DNA from 3 places in the Rhodococcus sp. Eu-32 genome. Region 2 is predicted to be linked to each of the others. Evidence: predicted binding sites of a transcription regulator. Region 2 holds the regulator's gene; each other region holds the start of a gene.

Region 1 (5,438 bases), on a different contig from region 2:
CAGACGAGCAGGAACACGCTCACCCCAGCCGACAGAACTCCGGTGTAGTCGAGCGGCTGTCTGCGCCCGAACGATTCCTTCAACGCGACGAGCGCGAGCGGAACCGCGATCAAGGCGACGGGGACGTTGATCCAGAAAATGCCCTCCCATGCGACGCCGTCGACAACGGCACCACCGACGACGGGACCGAGCGCGACACCGAGCCCGGAGACGCCACCCCAGATTCCGATGGCGAGCGGACGCTTGGCCGCGGGCACGACCGACGCGAGCAGCGTGAGCGACAACGGCATGATCGCTGCCGCGCCCGCACCCTGCACCGCACGAGCCGCGATCAGCATCGCCGGCGTCGTGGCGAGGGCCGACGCGATCGACGCGAGCGTGAAGACGGCGATTCCGCCGAGGAAGACGCGTCGTCGACCCCACCTGTCTCCGAGCGTCGCCGCGACGAGCATCAACGTCGCGAAGCTCAGGGTGTACGCGTTCATGAACCACTGCAGTTCCGCGACGGATGCGGAGAGGTCGGCCTGAATCACCGGAAGTGCACTGGTCATCACCAGATTGTCGAGTGTTGCCATGAACATCGGGAGCGACGCGGCCACGATTCCGACCCAGATCGGAATGGTGCGCTCGCTCGGTGGTGGAACTGGCGGGGATGTCGTGGTCATCGGAGTCACCTTCGCTGTCACGGGAGTTGTAAGCATCGAATGATTACTTGTGCAGTGACGCTAGTAATCGACTGATAATCTGTCAACATGGCAGCGCCGACGAAGACCACACGCATGGATGCATCGGACCGACGCGAGCTCGTGCTCGACGCCGCGATGCGCGCGTTCGCGAGGGGCGGGTTCGCCGGCACCAGCACCGACGCCGTCGCCAAGGAAGCAGGTGTGTCGCAGCCCTACGTCGTACGCATGTTCGGGACCAAGGGCGAACTGTTCCGCCTGGTGTTCCAACGCGCCATCGACGGCATCATGGCCGCGTTCGAGAAAGTCCTGAGCGGCGACGAGCCGTACCCCGACGACGACGTGTGGGCAGCACTCGGTGCCGCCTACACCCAACTCGTCGCAGACCGCGATCTGCTGCTCGTCATGATGCACGGCTTCACCGCCGGAAGCACCCCGGACATCGGAGCTCAGGGCCGCGCCGGGATGGGTGCAATCTTCACCCAGATTCGCGAGGGCACCGGATGCACACCCGACGAGGCACGGGACTTCATCGCCCACGGCATGTTGCTCAACTGCCTACTCGCGATGCAAGCACCCGAACACACCGACGACCATGCACTGAGCGAACTCGCGTCATGCTCCTTCGGGCCGACCCTGGAACAGCTTCGGAGCTCTGTGCGAGTGGATAATTCGGGGCCGCAGGCTGCGCACTGACGCTCATCGAGCCGCGGTATATCAGCGGTTCACTACAATCTAGTTCACGAAGTCGGGAGACACAGTTGTCCGCTATCCCCCGAGGCGGCGCTCGCTTACCGAGCGCGCCCCACTCACAGGACGAGCACGATGGACGCTGCTCGCCGATTCGCGGTTCTTGTCGGTGGCATGTGATAGTGCTGTTCGATCGTAATGCACTGCGAGACAACCAGTTTCCTTGACAATCCGATCTCCGGTGATATAGTCGAACACAAGTTCGAATCGAGTCGGGGGGCTTGAATCCATGCCGTTCACGGAGCGCAGCGCGTTCGCGAAATACATCGGACCACAGAAGAAACCGGTCATCGACACCGACCTGTTGGGTGAACTGTCGCAGGTCGCGGTCCTGGAAAACCAGGCCTGCGCACGCAAAGTCGCTCTCGCAGCCCACATATGGGATTCCTGCATCCACCAAACCATCCAAGTCGGGGACCTGATCACCGACGCCGGCAACTACGCCGCCTCCGAAACCGCGAAAATCCTCGGCTGCTCGAAAACCGTCGCAGACACCTTCGCCGAAATCGGCATGGACCTACGCCTACGACTGCCCGCGATCAAAACAGCATTCGAATTAGGCGAACTCGACCTCGCCCGCGTCCGCGCGATCTACCGCGTCACCTCCCCGCTGTCCCTGGATGCCGCCACACGGATCGAAGCCGAAGTACTACACGCCGCCAGAAGGCTCTCGCCCGGACCATTGGCCACCGAAATCGCCGCCATCATCCAGCGCACCGCACCCGACGAAGTCGCCGAAACACGAGAAGACCTGAAAAAAATCACCGGAGTGCGCTACCGCGACAAAGACCTGATCGCCACCATCGAAGCAACCCTCGACGCCGCCGACGCCGCCGCCTGCTGGCAATCGATCACCGAAATGGCCGCCACACTATGCCCGCGCGACCCCCGCACCCGCAGCCAACGCCTCGCCGCCGCCTACACCGCATGCATACGACGCGAAACCCATCTCGCCTGCACCTGCGAAGCCGACGAAGACCACCCCTGCACCGCCAACCGAACCCTGCCCGACCGGCGGGTGCCGTTGACGTCGATCACCATCGACCTCGCCACCCTCGCCGCATTGAACGATCTACCCGCCTACCTCGCCGGACACGGGTTGATCGACGCCGCCTACGCCCGCGAACTCGCCGCCAACAGCGACTGGCAAATAGTCATCACCGAAGCCAGAAACATCGCCGACGAACTCCACATCACCCTCGACAACACCACCGACACGGCCGACAACGACGACGAAGCCGCGACCACGGAAGACACCGACACCGGCACCGACACCGTGACCGACACCGAAAGCGCCGAGCAGGAAGGTGATGCCGGGGACGCCGCGACCGAACCCGAGAATAACCCCGCAGCTACCGGCCGTTCGACACCCGTCGATCATCTGACATTCCACCCACTCGGACGCGGGCGACGCCGACGCGGACTACGCCTGCCGAAACCGGCTGTAGGCGCCGCTCGCGCACAGACCGTCCCCGCCGACACCGGCCCCTACCGCGGCTCCTACACGCTCATCGCCGCTCTTGAGAAAGCGATCGCCGCCAATCCCGCAGTCGCGCAAGCGCTCTACCCCGACGGTCACGGAGGATTCATCGAATCACCCGCCGGGGCACTGCAGTACAAGCCCCGCGCACAGCTCGCCGACCTGGTCCGCCACCGCGACCGCACCTGCCGATTCCCCGGCTGCGACGTACCCGCAGCCAGCTGCGAACTCGACCACATCATCCCCTACCTCCACCACGACCCCGCCCGCGGCGGCTGGACGATCCTGACCAACCTGCACTGCCTGTGCCGCTACCACCACTCCCTCAAAACCATGGGCGCCTGGCACACCACCATGCTCGCCGGAGCCATCGAACACTGGACATCGAACTCCGGCAGCACCGCCGTCACCCTCCCCGGAAGCAGCGTCGGCGCAACCGATCTCACCGGCCACACACTCACACCACACATACCCCGCAAACGCAGACCCACATGCAAAGAAGAACCCGCCGAACCGGAATCGACAGCCCCACCGCCCGTCGAGCCCGACAAGACCAACGCGACAGAAAAGACCAGCCAGGCCGAGAAGGCCAGCGAGACAACCACCCACGATCAACCCACCGACCCCTGGAACGTCGACATCACCGGCGAAGAAAGGGTAGACGCCGATGACCCAGCACCGTTCTAGGATCAAGGTAGCCGCAGTTTGTACGTTTTCCCGGGTCGAGAGTCGTCGATAACCTCAGGCTTTCATCTCGTAGGCACCGTCGTAGGCAACGACTTCGTTCCACACCGCGTCGAAACGTGCCTTGTCGGCGACGGGCTTGCGGATCGCACCGAGCGCCCAACGTTGCTGAGCCTCCGTCGACGACGGCTTTCCGTGCAGCGCGACGGCATAGCCGGAGAAGTCGCGAACCTGGAAGTCGAAGATCTGATCCAGCAAGGGCGTCGAAATACGTTCCGCCAGTTCGAGAACGAGATGCCCGTACACGATCAGCGAGAACAAGTGGCCGACATTCAGCAGGAAGTCGAGATCCGTCTGCTGGGTCTCGTCGGGTGCCGCCTCGGCCAGGAACTGCTCGAACGCCAGGGCTTGTTCGTGGAAGCGGGCGACATTCGGCACGTGAGAGTGCTTCTCGTACACGGGTTTCCAGTCGTGAAATCGCACCTTGCTCGCGCCACGGGCCGGACCTTGCGCGAAGAAGAAGGTGTCGTCGGAGGCGTCGTCGCGCACACCGACTTCCGGGTACTCGGTGGGCGCGAACATGTAGGACGGCATGAACTTGAGCATCAGCGCGACGTTGACGTGCACTGTCCCCTCGAGTTTTGGAAGCGTGCCGATCAGTTGCGCCGCCTCCCGGAAGTACGTGTCCTTCTCGTAGCCCTTGGCGGCGACGACGTCGTGCAGCAACCGCACGACCGTCTCGCCTTCGGACGTGACCTTGGCTTTCGTCATCGGATTGAACAGCAGATAGCGACGGTCGTCCAGCGTCGCAGACCGGAAGTAGTCGACCGCGCGTGCACTGAACAGTTTCATCGCCGCCAGCCTCGCGTAGGAGTCGACGAAACTCGCTCGCACGTGCGCAAACTCGGTGACGCGGTTGCCGTAGAGAATTCGATTGTGCGCATGTGTGATCGCTTCGTAGAAGGCATGCTCGGTGATGCCGATCGATCCGGTGCACAGATTGAACTTGCCGACGTTGACAGTGTTCAGCGCCGCGGAGAACGCGTCGGCCCCAGTGTGGAGGATGTCCTCCTCACGCACCGGGTAGTTCTCGAGCGCGAACGTGCTGACGTACATCTGACCGTGAACCACGTTGCCGCGCAACACGAAATTCGGGTGGGACGAGTCTGCGACAAAAAAGACATAGGCATCTGGGCCGGCAGGAGCGGAGCCTGCGGAGTGACCGGATTGGGCAGGAGCGGAGCCCGCGGAGTGACCGGATTGGGCAGGAGCGGAGCCCGCGGAGTCACCAGAAGACACGGTGTCGGTGCGCCGACCGAAGACCGAGACCATGCCTGCGACGTTGCCGTTACCGATGTAGTACTTCTCCCCCGACGCCATGAAACCGTCGTCCGTGGGCGTGAGGAGCATGTCGGTGGAGTAGACGTCGGCGCCGTGCGCGCGCTCGGACAGGCCGAACGCCATGACGCCACCTGCGTCCAACTGCTCGGCGGCACGACGCTTGGCCGCGTCGTTGTCGCTCATCCAGATCGGCCCGAGGCCGAGAACGGTGACCTGCCAGGCGTACCAGTAGGACAGCCCGTAGAACCCGAGGATCTCGCTCAACTGAGCGTTGCGAAACGCATCCCAACGTTTGTTCGGGTCCCCGTTCGCATAGGCCTGCGGGGTGCAGAACGTCGCGAAGATTTTCTCCTCGGCGACGAAGTCGAGGAAGTCAGCCGTCCAGACCGCATTCAGGTCGTCGTCGAGCAACCTGGCTTTGCCTCGGTTCTCGAACCAGTCGATCACGGCACGGAGTTGCCGCGCCGTCTCGTCGTCGAACTGAGCACCGTCGAATGTCG
Region 2 (5,438 bases):
GCCGTGCCCGAGGAGTACGGCGGCGGGGGAGTCGAGGACTTCCGGTACAACTCCATCGTCACCGAGGAGACGACCAGGGGTGGCTACAGCGGCATCGGCTTCACACTGCACAACGACGTCGTCGCGCCGTACCTGATCAAGCTCACCAACGAGGAGCAAAAGAAGCGGTGGCTGCCCGGATTCTGTTCGGGCGAACTGATTTCCGCGATCGCGATGACCGAGCCCGGCACCGGCAGCGACCTGCAGGGCATCAAGACCAAAGCCGTTCGTGACGGTGACGAGTGGGTGCTGAACGGGTCGAAGACGTTCATCACCAACGGAATCAACGCCGACATCGTCATCGTCGTCGCGTGCACCGATCCGGACAAGGGCGCGCAGGGCTTCAGCCTGCTCGTCGTCGAACGGGACATGCCCGGCTTCGAACGCGGCCGCAATCTCGACAAGATCGGCATGAAGGCGCAGGACACCGCCGAACTCAGCTTCACCGACGTTCGAGTGCCTGCTGCGAACCTGCTCGGCGAAGAAGGCATGGGCTTCATCTACCTCATGCAGAACCTCCCGCAGGAGCGACTGTCCATCGCCGTCGTCGCTGCCGCCGCCATGGAGTCCGCGCTCGACATGACAATTCAGTACTGCCGCGACCGCAAGGCGTTCGGCAAGTCGATCGGCAAGTTCCAGAACACCCGCTTCGTACTGGCCGAACTGGCCACCGAGACCACGGCGACCCGCATCATGGTCGACAAGTTCATCGAACTGCTCAACGCCGGAACGCTGACGGTGCAGGAAGCTGCGATGGCCAAGTGGTGGACGACCGAGAACCAGGTCAAGCTGATCGATCGGTGCCTGCAGCTGCACGGCGGCTACGGCTACATGAAGGAATACCCGATCGCCAAGGCGTACATGGACTCACGCGTCCAGACGATCTACGGCGGCACCACCGAGATCATGAAGGAGATCATCGGGCGCGGGCTGGACCTGTAGTTCCGCCTTCCCGTCCTTTCTCTTTCCCGGCCGAGGGTGACATTCGGTCACTCCGAGTGACCGGAAGGCCACATTCGCTCCGGCCGGGATGCGGCCCGGACGACAGCACGAAGCCCGCGCTCACCGAGTACGACCTCGGTGGACGCGGGCTTCGTCGTTCGTGGAATCAGAGCTTGCGCATCACGGTGACGACCTTGCCCAGGATTGCGGCGTCGTTGCCCGGAATGGGTTCGAACAATGGGTTGTGCGGCATGAGCCAGATATCGCCCTTCGACCGCTTGAACGTCTTCACGGTGGCCTCGCCGTCGATCATCGCCGCGACGATGTCGCCGTTGTCGGCCACGCTCTGCTGCCGTACGACCACCCAGTCGCCGTCGCAGATCGCGGCGTCGATCATCGACTCGCCGACGACCTTGAGAAGGAACAACGACCCCTGGCCGACGAGTTCGCGGGGCAGCGGAAAGACGTCCTCGACGGCTTCCTCGGCGAGAATCGGGCCACCGGCGGCGATACGTCCGAGGACGGGCACGAACGTGGGTGTCGGCAGCTGATCCTCGGCGGCAGCCGAACCGTCGGCGACGGCGGCTGCGTGATCGGCCTGCACCTCGTCGAGTCCGCGAACATCCACCGCACGGGGACGGTTCGCGTCACGGCGCAGGAATCCCTTGCGTTCGAGCGTCCGCAGCTGATGGGCGACCGACGACGTCGACGTCAGACCGACCGCGTCACCGATCTCACGGATGCTCGGCGGGTACCCGCGCTCGGTGACCGATGCGCGAATGACCTCGAGTACCTTGCGCTGACGCTCCGTGAGCCCCGCGTTGATGTCGGTGCCTTCTCCTTCGAAGGCCTTCGCCGTCGGCACGGCGGCAGGCTTGCCCGCCGAACTCTTGCCGGCAGACCTGGATCCGGCGGACTTCGGTGCCGGTGTAGACCCTGACGAGGTCTCGTCCTTCATACGTGCATCCTCCTGCCGTCTCGGCGTGCGTTGCCGATGCTGGTGTGGCTGTCGCCTGTGGTTCTGTGACGCCATTTCGAGTGGTGCCGGTGTGACGTGTGGTTTCTGACACGAATCTAGCCCGTCGACGCTGTTCGATCAAACATCTGTTCGATCCGTGTCGCATTTTCTACTGACTTTGTCGGACCCGCGTGATAGAACTTCGAACAAGCGTTCATCGAACGCCTGATCGAATGGAACGAAGGCAAGTGTTCGATCATCGTCGACAGCAGTGGAGATCTCGATGAGCATCACGGTTTCAGACCCTCGGGTGGTCCGCCCGGTCGCGCGTCCCTCCCGTCGACGCGCAACGCCCGCGCGACGTCGCTACGTGCACTCGGCCCCGTCGGCACATCAGCCGTCGTCGATGGGTGCGTACGCGGACTCGTGCGTCGAAGAACGCCGTTCCGATCAGTCGATCTCGTGGCAGGCCACCGTGGCAGGCGTCGTGGGTACCGCAGTGGTGATCCTCGCGCTGGTCGGGCTCGCCAACCTCCGCGCGGGGCAGCTCGAACCGGCGTCGCAGCCGCCCAGTCAATCGGTGGAGCACGTCGTACCGTCGGCCACGGGAGAATGATCTCGTCATGTCGCCGGTGGTCGGCTTTCCGTCCCAGACGGGTGATCGAGTTCAGCACGTAGCGCTCCGAGTATTCTCGGAGCCTGCACCTCCCGTGCGTCCTAGGTGTTTCACGGGTCCTCCGCGTTCGACCGGTGATGGCGGGGAGTGCATCGGCTACGACGGAGGCTCCGACATGCATTGCCCGTTCTGCAGGCACCCTGATTCGCGCGTGGTGGATTCCCGCGAGGCGGACGAAGGCCAGGCGATTCGTCGGCGTCGGTCGTGCCCGGAATGCGGTCGTCGGTTCACCACCGTCGAAACAGCGGTCCTCGCGGTCGTGAAGCGCAGCGGCGTCACCGAGCCGTTCAGCCGCGAGAAGGTCGTCAAAGGTGTGCGGCGCGCGTGCCAGGGCCGGGATGTCGACAACGACGCGTTGAACCTCCTGGCTCAGCAGGTGGAGGACGCGGTTCGTGCGTCCGGATCCGCCGAAATTCCCAGCCACGAGGTCGGATTGGCCATTCTCGGCCCACTCCGCGATCTCGACGAAGTAGCCTACTTGCGCTTCGCGTCCGTGTACCGATCCTTCAGCTCGGCCGAGGATTTCGAGAAGGAGATCCTCGAATTGCGCGCGCATCGCGAGGCCGGCGTCAGCGACTGACTGCGTCCATCGCCTTCATGATTCGTTTCTCGGACACCGGATAGGCAGTTCGAATCCCCTGCGCGAACAGGCCGATGCGAAGTTCCTCGATAGACCAGAACACGTCCTGGACGGCCGAACTCCTCTGTCGTGCCTCGGGTAGCGACTTCAGCAGGCGGTCGTACGCGTCGTAGACGCGATCCAGCACATCCATGCCCGCATCGTCACGAGACGCGCTGCTCGGCAACGACTTCAGGCGAGCGGTTGCGCCCTGCAGGTAGCGAGGAATGTCCGCGAGACGAGCGGACCCGAACTCGAAGACGAAGCCGTCGAACACCAGACCGTCGAGTTGCTCACGGACGTCGTCGGCGGCATCGCCCTTCTTCGTGTCCAGGATCGATCGAAGTTCCATCGCGGCAGTCAGAATCGGCCGCACGAGCGCGACGATCCGGGACGTGCGGGCTGCGGTGTCTGCGTTGACCGCCTTCGACAGTGCGGCGAACTTCTCGGGGCTGCGCACCGGACCGCCGTGCGCCATCATCGCTTCGTCGACGGCGGTTCGGCGGCAGTCCTCGAGCAGTGCCTCGACGCTGCCGTACGGGTTCTGTCCGAGCGCGAGACGTTCCTTCGTCGGAATGCCCGCGAGCAACGCTTTGGTGCCCCGGGGCGCGGACTCGAGCAGGAGGGCGCGTGTTCCGTCCCGCATCGACGCGCGCTGCTGAGCGGGTGTGCTCAACACACGCACGGCCACACCACCGTTCTCGGGAACGAGCGCGGGGTAGCCCGTGACGGTCTGCCCGCCGACGGACCGGGTGACGGTGTCCTCCAACGTGCCGAGCGAGGACGACGTCCAGGCCAGTGTCGGTGCGCGTTCGGCCTGTCCGACGGCACTTGCGACCTCGCGATCGACGCGCGGCGACAACGTCTTTCGCAGCCGAACCAGGTCCTTGTCGGAGCCGAGAACGGTGCCGCTCCCGTCGACCGCGACGAAGGTCATGTGCAGATGCGGCGGCAACGACGCCACGTCGAAGTCCGTCGGGTCGATGCGGCACGCGCCGAGGCGGGAAAGCTCCCTCGCGAGGGCCGTGACGACGGGCTCCGACCTGGGCTTCATCGACCTCAATGCCGCAGCGGCGAAATCCGGTGCCGGAACGACGTTGCGACGCAGTGCCTTCGGAAGAAGCTTGATGAGTGTCGCCACCAACTCGGCGCGCATACCGGGGACCAGCCAGTCGAAGCCCACGGGCTGCACCTGCGCGAGGAGCGCGATCGGAATGCGGGCGGTGACGCCGTCCGCCTCCGATCCCGGTTCGAACTGGTACGTGAGTGGGAATTGAATTTCGCCCTGTCGCCACGCATCCGGGTAGTCCCCACCGAGGACCGAGGCCGCGTCGGGGTTGACGACAGTGGCAGCGGTGAAGTCCAGAAGTTCCGGAGCGGCCTTGCGCGCCTTTTTCCACCACGTGTCGAAGTGGCGTGCCGACACCGCCTCTTTTCCGACTCGGGCGTCGTAGAAGTCGAACAGTGCGTCGTCGTCGACGACGATGTCACGCCGTCGAGCTCGGTTCTCGAGTTCTCCGACGTCCTCGAGCAGCGTGCGGTTCTTGTGGAAGAACGGATGCTGTGTCTTCCACTCACCCTGTACGAGAGCATGTCTGATGAACAGTTCGCGCGAGATCTCCGGGTCGATGCGGTGATAGTTCACCGGACGTCCCGTCACGAGCGGGATGCCGTACAGCGTGACACGCTCGTAGGCCATCGCGGTCTGTCGTTTGATGGACCAATGCGGTTCGGAGTACGTCCGCTTCACCAGATGCGGGGCGAGGCGTTCGGCCCATTCGGGTTCGATGCGGGCGGCCATCCGGCCCCACAATCGCCCCGTCTCGACCAATTCGGCTGCCATCACCCAACGCGGCGGTTTCTTGAACAACCCCGATCCGGGGAAGATCGCGAAGTGGGTACCGCGGGCGCCGAGAAACTCACGCTTCTCGCCCTCGCGTAGTCCGATATGCGACAGCAGACCGGACAGCAACGCTTGGTGCAGTGCCACCGGAGTGCTTTCGTTCTCGGGGACGGTCCAGCCGAGTCCGCGCGTGATCTGACGTAGCTGACCGTGCAGGTCTTGCCATTCCCGAATGCGCAGGTAGTGCAGGAACTCGTTACGACACATGCGTCGAAACTGGTTCGACGACAATTCGTTTCGTTGTTCGCGCAGGTACTTCCACAACTCGATGTAGGCGAGGAAGTCGGAGTTCTCGACCGCG
Region 3 (5,438 bases), on a different contig from region 2:
TCGTAGAGACGAGCGACCAATTGCGCGATGGTCGACTTTCCGGCTCCGGATGTGCCGACGAGCGCGACCATCTGTCCCGGCTCGGCCCGGAACGACACCCCGTGCAGAACCTCCTCATCGCCACGCGTGTCCAACGCCGCCACTTCTTCCAACGACGCGAGCGACACCTTGTCCGCCGACGGGTACGCGAATCGCACGTCCTTCAACTCGACCGACACCGGCGCGTCGGGCAACGCGACAGCGCCCGGCTTGTCCTGGATGAGGGGCACGAGATCGAGAACCTCGAAGACGCGCTCGAAGCTGACCAGGGCGCTCATGACCTCGACGCGTGCGCTCGCCAGTTCCGTGAGCGGTGAGTACAGACGAGTGAGCAGAAGCGACAGCGACACAACGGATCCCGGGTCGAGCTGGCCGCGCAGAGCGTAGAAGCCGCCGAGCCCGTAGACGACGGCCAGAGCCAGTGCCGAGACCAACGTCAACGCGGTGACGAACACCGTCTGGACCATCGCACTGCGCACACCGATGTCGCGGACCCGGGATGCCCGGACGGCGAACTCGCGAGACTCGAATTCGGGCTGCCCGAACAGCTTCACCAGCGTCGCGCCGGGCGCCGAGAAGCGCTCGGTCATCTGCGTGCTCATGGCCGAGTCGTGCGCGGCTGCCTCGCGCTGCAAGCGTGCGAGTCGACGACCCATTCGACTCGCCGGGATCACGAAGACCGGCAACAGCAGGAGCGCGAGAAGTGTTACTTGCCACGAGATTCCGATCATGACGACCAGCGTCAGGGCCAGCGTCACGAGATTGGAGACGACGCCGGACAACGTGTCGCTGAACGCACGCTGCGCGCCGATGACGTCGTTGTTCAGTCGACTCACGAGTGCGCCCGTGCGAGTGCGTGTGAAGAACGCGATCGGCATGCGCTGCACGTGGTCGAACACGGCGGTGCGCAGGTCCAGGATCAAGCCTTCCCCGATGTTCGACGACAGCCACCGGTTCAACAGACCGAAGCCAGCGTCGACCACCGCGATGAGCGCGATGAGCAGCGCGAGCCGAAGGACGATGTCGAAGGACTCACCGTCGACGATCGCATTGACCACGCGTCCCGCCAGCACCGGCGTCGCGACCGCGAGGACCGCAAGCACGACGCTGAGCAGCACGAAGCCGAGCAGTTTCGTCTTGTGAGGACGGGCGAAGTCCAGGATTCTGCGGGCGGTGTCGGCATTGAAACGGGCCGTACCGGACGACGCATGCATCGTCCGGTACAGCTGATTCCACGCAGTGACTTCCATGCTCATGCCTGAAACCGTAGAACCTCGACATAGGTGGAGGTCAAGGGTTCATGCTCGACCGGTTCACGCAGTCCTGACCTCGCCCACGACAACGGTCCCGTCGAGTTCGTCCGAATGGGCGATGCGTGCGTCGAACCCCGCACCGCGCATGATCTGCACGGTCCCCTTCGCCTGGCCGACGCTGGTCTCGATCAGGAGATGACCGCGGTCGGTGAGCCACTGCCTGGCGTCGTCGGCGATGCGGCGGTGCCAGTCCAGTCCGTCCAATCCGCCGTCGAGCGCGACGCGGGGTTCGTGATCACGCGCTTCGGCCGGCATCGAGGCGATGGCGTCGGTGGGGACGTAGGGCGCATTGGCGACGATGACATCGATGCAGCCTCGAAGGTGTTGCGGCAGAGCAGAATACAGATCGCTCTCGTAGACGTGGCCCGCACCGATGTTGCGGCGAGCGCACCGGACGGCGACGGGGTCGATGTCGGTGGCGTGGAGGTCGAGGTGCCCGAGCTCGTGTTCGAGCGCCGCCCCGACTGCCCCGGATCCGCAACACATGTCGACGACGGTCGTCGGCCGGAGCGCGAGTGCCTCCTCGACGAGGAGTTCCGTGCGACGTCGGGGCACGAAGACGCCGGGTTCGACGACGATACGGAGTCCACGAAATTCTGCCCACCCGAGGATCTGCTCCAAGGGGGTGCCCGCCACGCGTCGGGACACCATCTCGAGGAGCCGATCACCGGTGAACGCCTGGAGGAGAAGTGCGGCCTCGTCCTCGGCGTACACGCATCCGGCGGCGCGGAGGGTGCGGGTGATGGCCTGGTGGGAGTCGATGCTCGACTGTATCCCAGTGCTCACGCCGGTAGGAATATCCGGCCACTGACCGTACCGCGCACGGTGCCCCAGGCAACGATTGCCCATGCCGCGACGAGCAGTGCATAGAGGCCGATTGCGACGATGTTCAGTGCGCCGAACGTGACCCCGAGCGCGGTTGCGCCGGTGACGCAGGTGCCGACGGGGAACGTGAAGCTCCACCAGGTCATGGAGAACCGGAGGCCGCTGCGGGCAGCTGTGACGGTCAGACAGGTTGCAACGGCGAACATGACGATGCCGAACACGCCTGCGCATATCCCGTAGGCGATGCCGATGTCGTGGAGCCAGTCGCTGCCCGCATCGGCGGCCAAGAGATTGGCTGCGGTGACCGACTGGCCGACGAGGCCCAGCGTGATCCAGATCGTCGGAATCGCCTGCACGGGAGGCGTTCTCCTATGCACGAGCTCACCGCAGACCGTGACCATGATCCGCGCACCGAGGATCAGGCTGAGCGCGAACAGGACATAGCACAGGGCGAGGAATTCAGTCCTGACCGTGCCGCTCGGGATGTGTTGCGCCAGAATTGCTCCCCCGGTCGCCGACACCATCGGAGGCACGACGGGCATCAGCAACGCGGGCAGACGGTGCCCCCACACGCGAACCGGAATCCACAGCACGGTCGCGATTCCTGCGAGAGTTCCTATGGTCCACAGCGTTCCGGCGATCCAGAGAGCCGCAGTGATGCCGAGTAGATCCTTGCCGAGAAGGATTGTTCCGCTGCCGACGGTCAACAGCGCCATCGGGATTGCGCCGTAGAAAAGGCCGATGACCGGATGCGCGACGTAACCGCGAGCGTTGTCGACATGCAGGATCCAGTGCGCGGTGAAGGCAATTGTCAGCGCGACGAGGGCGGTTGCCGCGACTCCCCAGACCACGGTGGCGAAAGAATGCAGAATCGGAGAGTGCAGGGGAAGCGTGGCCGCGGCGTTCGCGACGATGCCGGTTCCCATGATGGACGCGAACCAGTTCGGGGTGAGGTGTTCCAGCACGCGGCCAGGACGGTCGAGGTCGCGGAACAATCCCAGGGGCGCGTCGGCGAGAACGGCTGCGGTCATGGTTCCACCGTCGTCGGCGAGGGGCATTCTCGGTAGAGGTGCCGCTGTTGTGTAGCCACAACCGGTTCTTGTGGCCGGCCCTCCCCGTGCGCGCGAATGTATAGCCCGCTATACATTCGCACGCACGACCGATACTCGACCTCGCGGTGGTAACCGGTTGGGGCGCGGGTGAATTGGGAGAATTGGGTTGCGCTGAACCTGTTGTGTTCGAACATGCGTTCGAGTATCATGGTGGGCATGGACATGCCGGGGGGCTTCGAACAGATCAGACGCGACGCCGACGCGTCCGCATCCGACATGCTGACCACCCTCACCGACCTGCGCCGCCAGGAGAACATTGCCGCTGCCGCGACCGTGCACCGAGTGCACGACCTCCTCGACCTACGGATCTCCACCAAAGCCGCGATCTACGACTACGGCCTCGAACACGACACTCCCACCGGACCACAGCAATACGGCGTCGCCGAACCCGACATCTACAAAGCCCGCCTCGCCGCCGAAACCGAAGCGTCCGTAGCATTCTCACTCTCCCGCCAGATCACCCGCGACATGATCACCACCGGCGAAGAACTCGCGCAGCGACTCCCCGCCATCGACGCCGCCTTCACCGCAGGAGATCTTGACTACCCCCGCGTCCGCACCATCGCCCTCACCCTCTCCCGCGCCGGCGACGACACCGTCGCCGCCCTCGAACCCGACATCCTCGCCGCCGCCCACCGCTGCACCCCACGATCACTCCGCGACAACATCTGGCGACACTGGTTCGACCACAACCCCCACGAAGCCACCGCCGCACGCGCCCGAGCCGACGCAGACGAACGCTCGGTCAACATCCGCCGCAACACCGACGGCACCGCATCACTGTTCGCCCGAATCACCGCCGTCGAAGCCTCCGAAATCGACGCCATCCTCGACCAATTCGCCGCCACCGTCTGCGACCGCGATCCCCGCACCAAACGGCAACTCCGCGCCGACGCCCTGGTCGCGCTCATGCACCAAGAAGACGCCCTCGCCTGCACCTGCCGCACCGACGAATGCCCCGCAGCAGCCACCGCCGACCGCACCCCAGCCCGGCCAAAACCACTCATCCAGGTCATCGTCGACCTCGAAACCCTGCTACGCCTCACCGACACCCCCGCCACCCTCTCCGACGGCACCGTCCTCGACGCCGACACCGCACGCCTACTCGCCACCGACGCACACTGGCAAGCCTTCCTCACCGAGGCTCTCGAACTCGCACGCGCCCACCACAACTCTGCCAACGACAGCGATGAAAGACCGACGGCTGCAACACAACCGGAGCCCACCGGGCAGGCATCCGAGGTACACGAGCCCGAAAACGAGAAGCCTGTCGACGACGACAGAACACCGGACGACGACGCAGCAGAGAACCGCGACACAGTAGAGAACACCACCGGCGATATCGACAGGCCGAACGACGATGACCCGAACACCGACGGTCCCGCAGACACTGGACACTGCGACGACAGCGACGGTACCGGTGAGACACCCGCAGCCGACGAAACCACAACCACCGGCGGCGAATTCGACATCGATTCGAACACGGCCGATTCGAACGAGATCGATTTGAACCCTGACAGCCCGGAAAACCATGGCGGACAGTGTGATTCAGAAGAACCGAGCAACCCGCCACCACCCGCACCGCGCGGCACCAGTTCACTCGTTCCCCGCGCCCGCCGCATCCTCACCCGCGGACGCACACGACCCGCACCGCCCTTACCGCCGGCCCACCCGACGCCCGGGCCCGGACCCGGACCCCGACAAGGCTCCGGGCGTCCCCGCACGCCCATTCTCGCCGGGCGCGACACCGCCCTGACCGCCACGATCGACGCCTACCTCGCCGCCGCTGCCCTCGACCCGGCCCTCACCCGCGGACCGCACCCCGACGGCCACGGCGGCCACGGCGGCCACACCATGAATCACCCCAGGTTTGATGCCGCTTCCTTCTGAGTCAGGAAGGATGAGCACATGCCTAAGAAGATCGATCCGGAGGTCCGTGCGCGGGCGTTGCGGTTGTTGGAGACCCACGGCGGGGAGTACCCGTCGATGACTGCTGCGGCCGAGGCCATAGCTAAGCAGGTCGGTGTGGGCCAGGAGACGGTGCGCCGCTGGGCGGTGCAAGCCCAGATCGACGCCGGCGACCGGACCGGAACCACCTCGGCCGAGGCCGCCGAGATCAAACGACTCAAGGCCGAGAACAAGCAGTTAC

What was found. Region 2 encodes LexA, which represses DNA repair genes until DNA is damaged. Its sites were predicted from a motif close to CGAACANNTGTTCG; they were not measured.
Region 1: a site for LexA is predicted at 1,625-1,638, ahead of DK926_RS15780 (HNH endonuclease signature motif containing protein). Genes of this name have one in related genera too.
Region 3: a site for LexA is predicted at 3,417-3,430, ahead of DK926_RS23670 (DUF222 domain-containing protein). Genes of this name have one in related genera too.

What each region holds. Positions count from the first base shown of each region.
Region 1 covers NZ_QGNK01000012.1:66,705-72,142, forward strand. The annotation lists gene DK926_RS15770 (DHA2 family efflux MFS transporter permease subunit) at 1-665, opposite strand, end outside; gene DK926_RS15775 (TetR/AcrR family transcriptional regulator) at 753-1,379, shown strand; gene DK926_RS15780 (HNH endonuclease signature motif containing protein) at 1,663-3,600, shown strand; gene DK926_RS15785 (acyl-CoA dehydrogenase family protein) at 3,655-5,438, opposite strand, start outside.
Region 2 covers NZ_QGNK01000030.1:13,952-19,389, reverse strand. The annotation lists gene DK926_RS24505 (acyl-CoA dehydrogenase family protein) at 1-981, shown strand, start outside; gene lexA (transcriptional repressor LexA) at 1,148-1,939, opposite strand; gene DK926_RS24495 (hypothetical protein) at 2,223-2,555, shown strand; gene nrdR (transcriptional regulator NrdR) at 2,731-3,195, shown strand; gene hrpA (ATP-dependent RNA helicase HrpA) at 3,185-5,438, opposite strand, start outside.
Region 3 covers NZ_QGNK01000027.1:125-5,562, reverse strand. The annotation lists partial or broken gene DK926_RS23685 (ABC transporter ATP-binding protein) at 1-1,295, opposite strand, end outside; gene DK926_RS23680 (putative protein N(5)-glutamine methyltransferase) at 1,353-2,138, opposite strand; gene DK926_RS23675 (TDT family transporter) at 2,135-3,208, opposite strand; gene DK926_RS23670 (DUF222 domain-containing protein) at 3,446-5,179, shown strand; partial or broken gene DK926_RS23665 (IS3 family transposase) at 5,198-5,438, shown strand, end outside.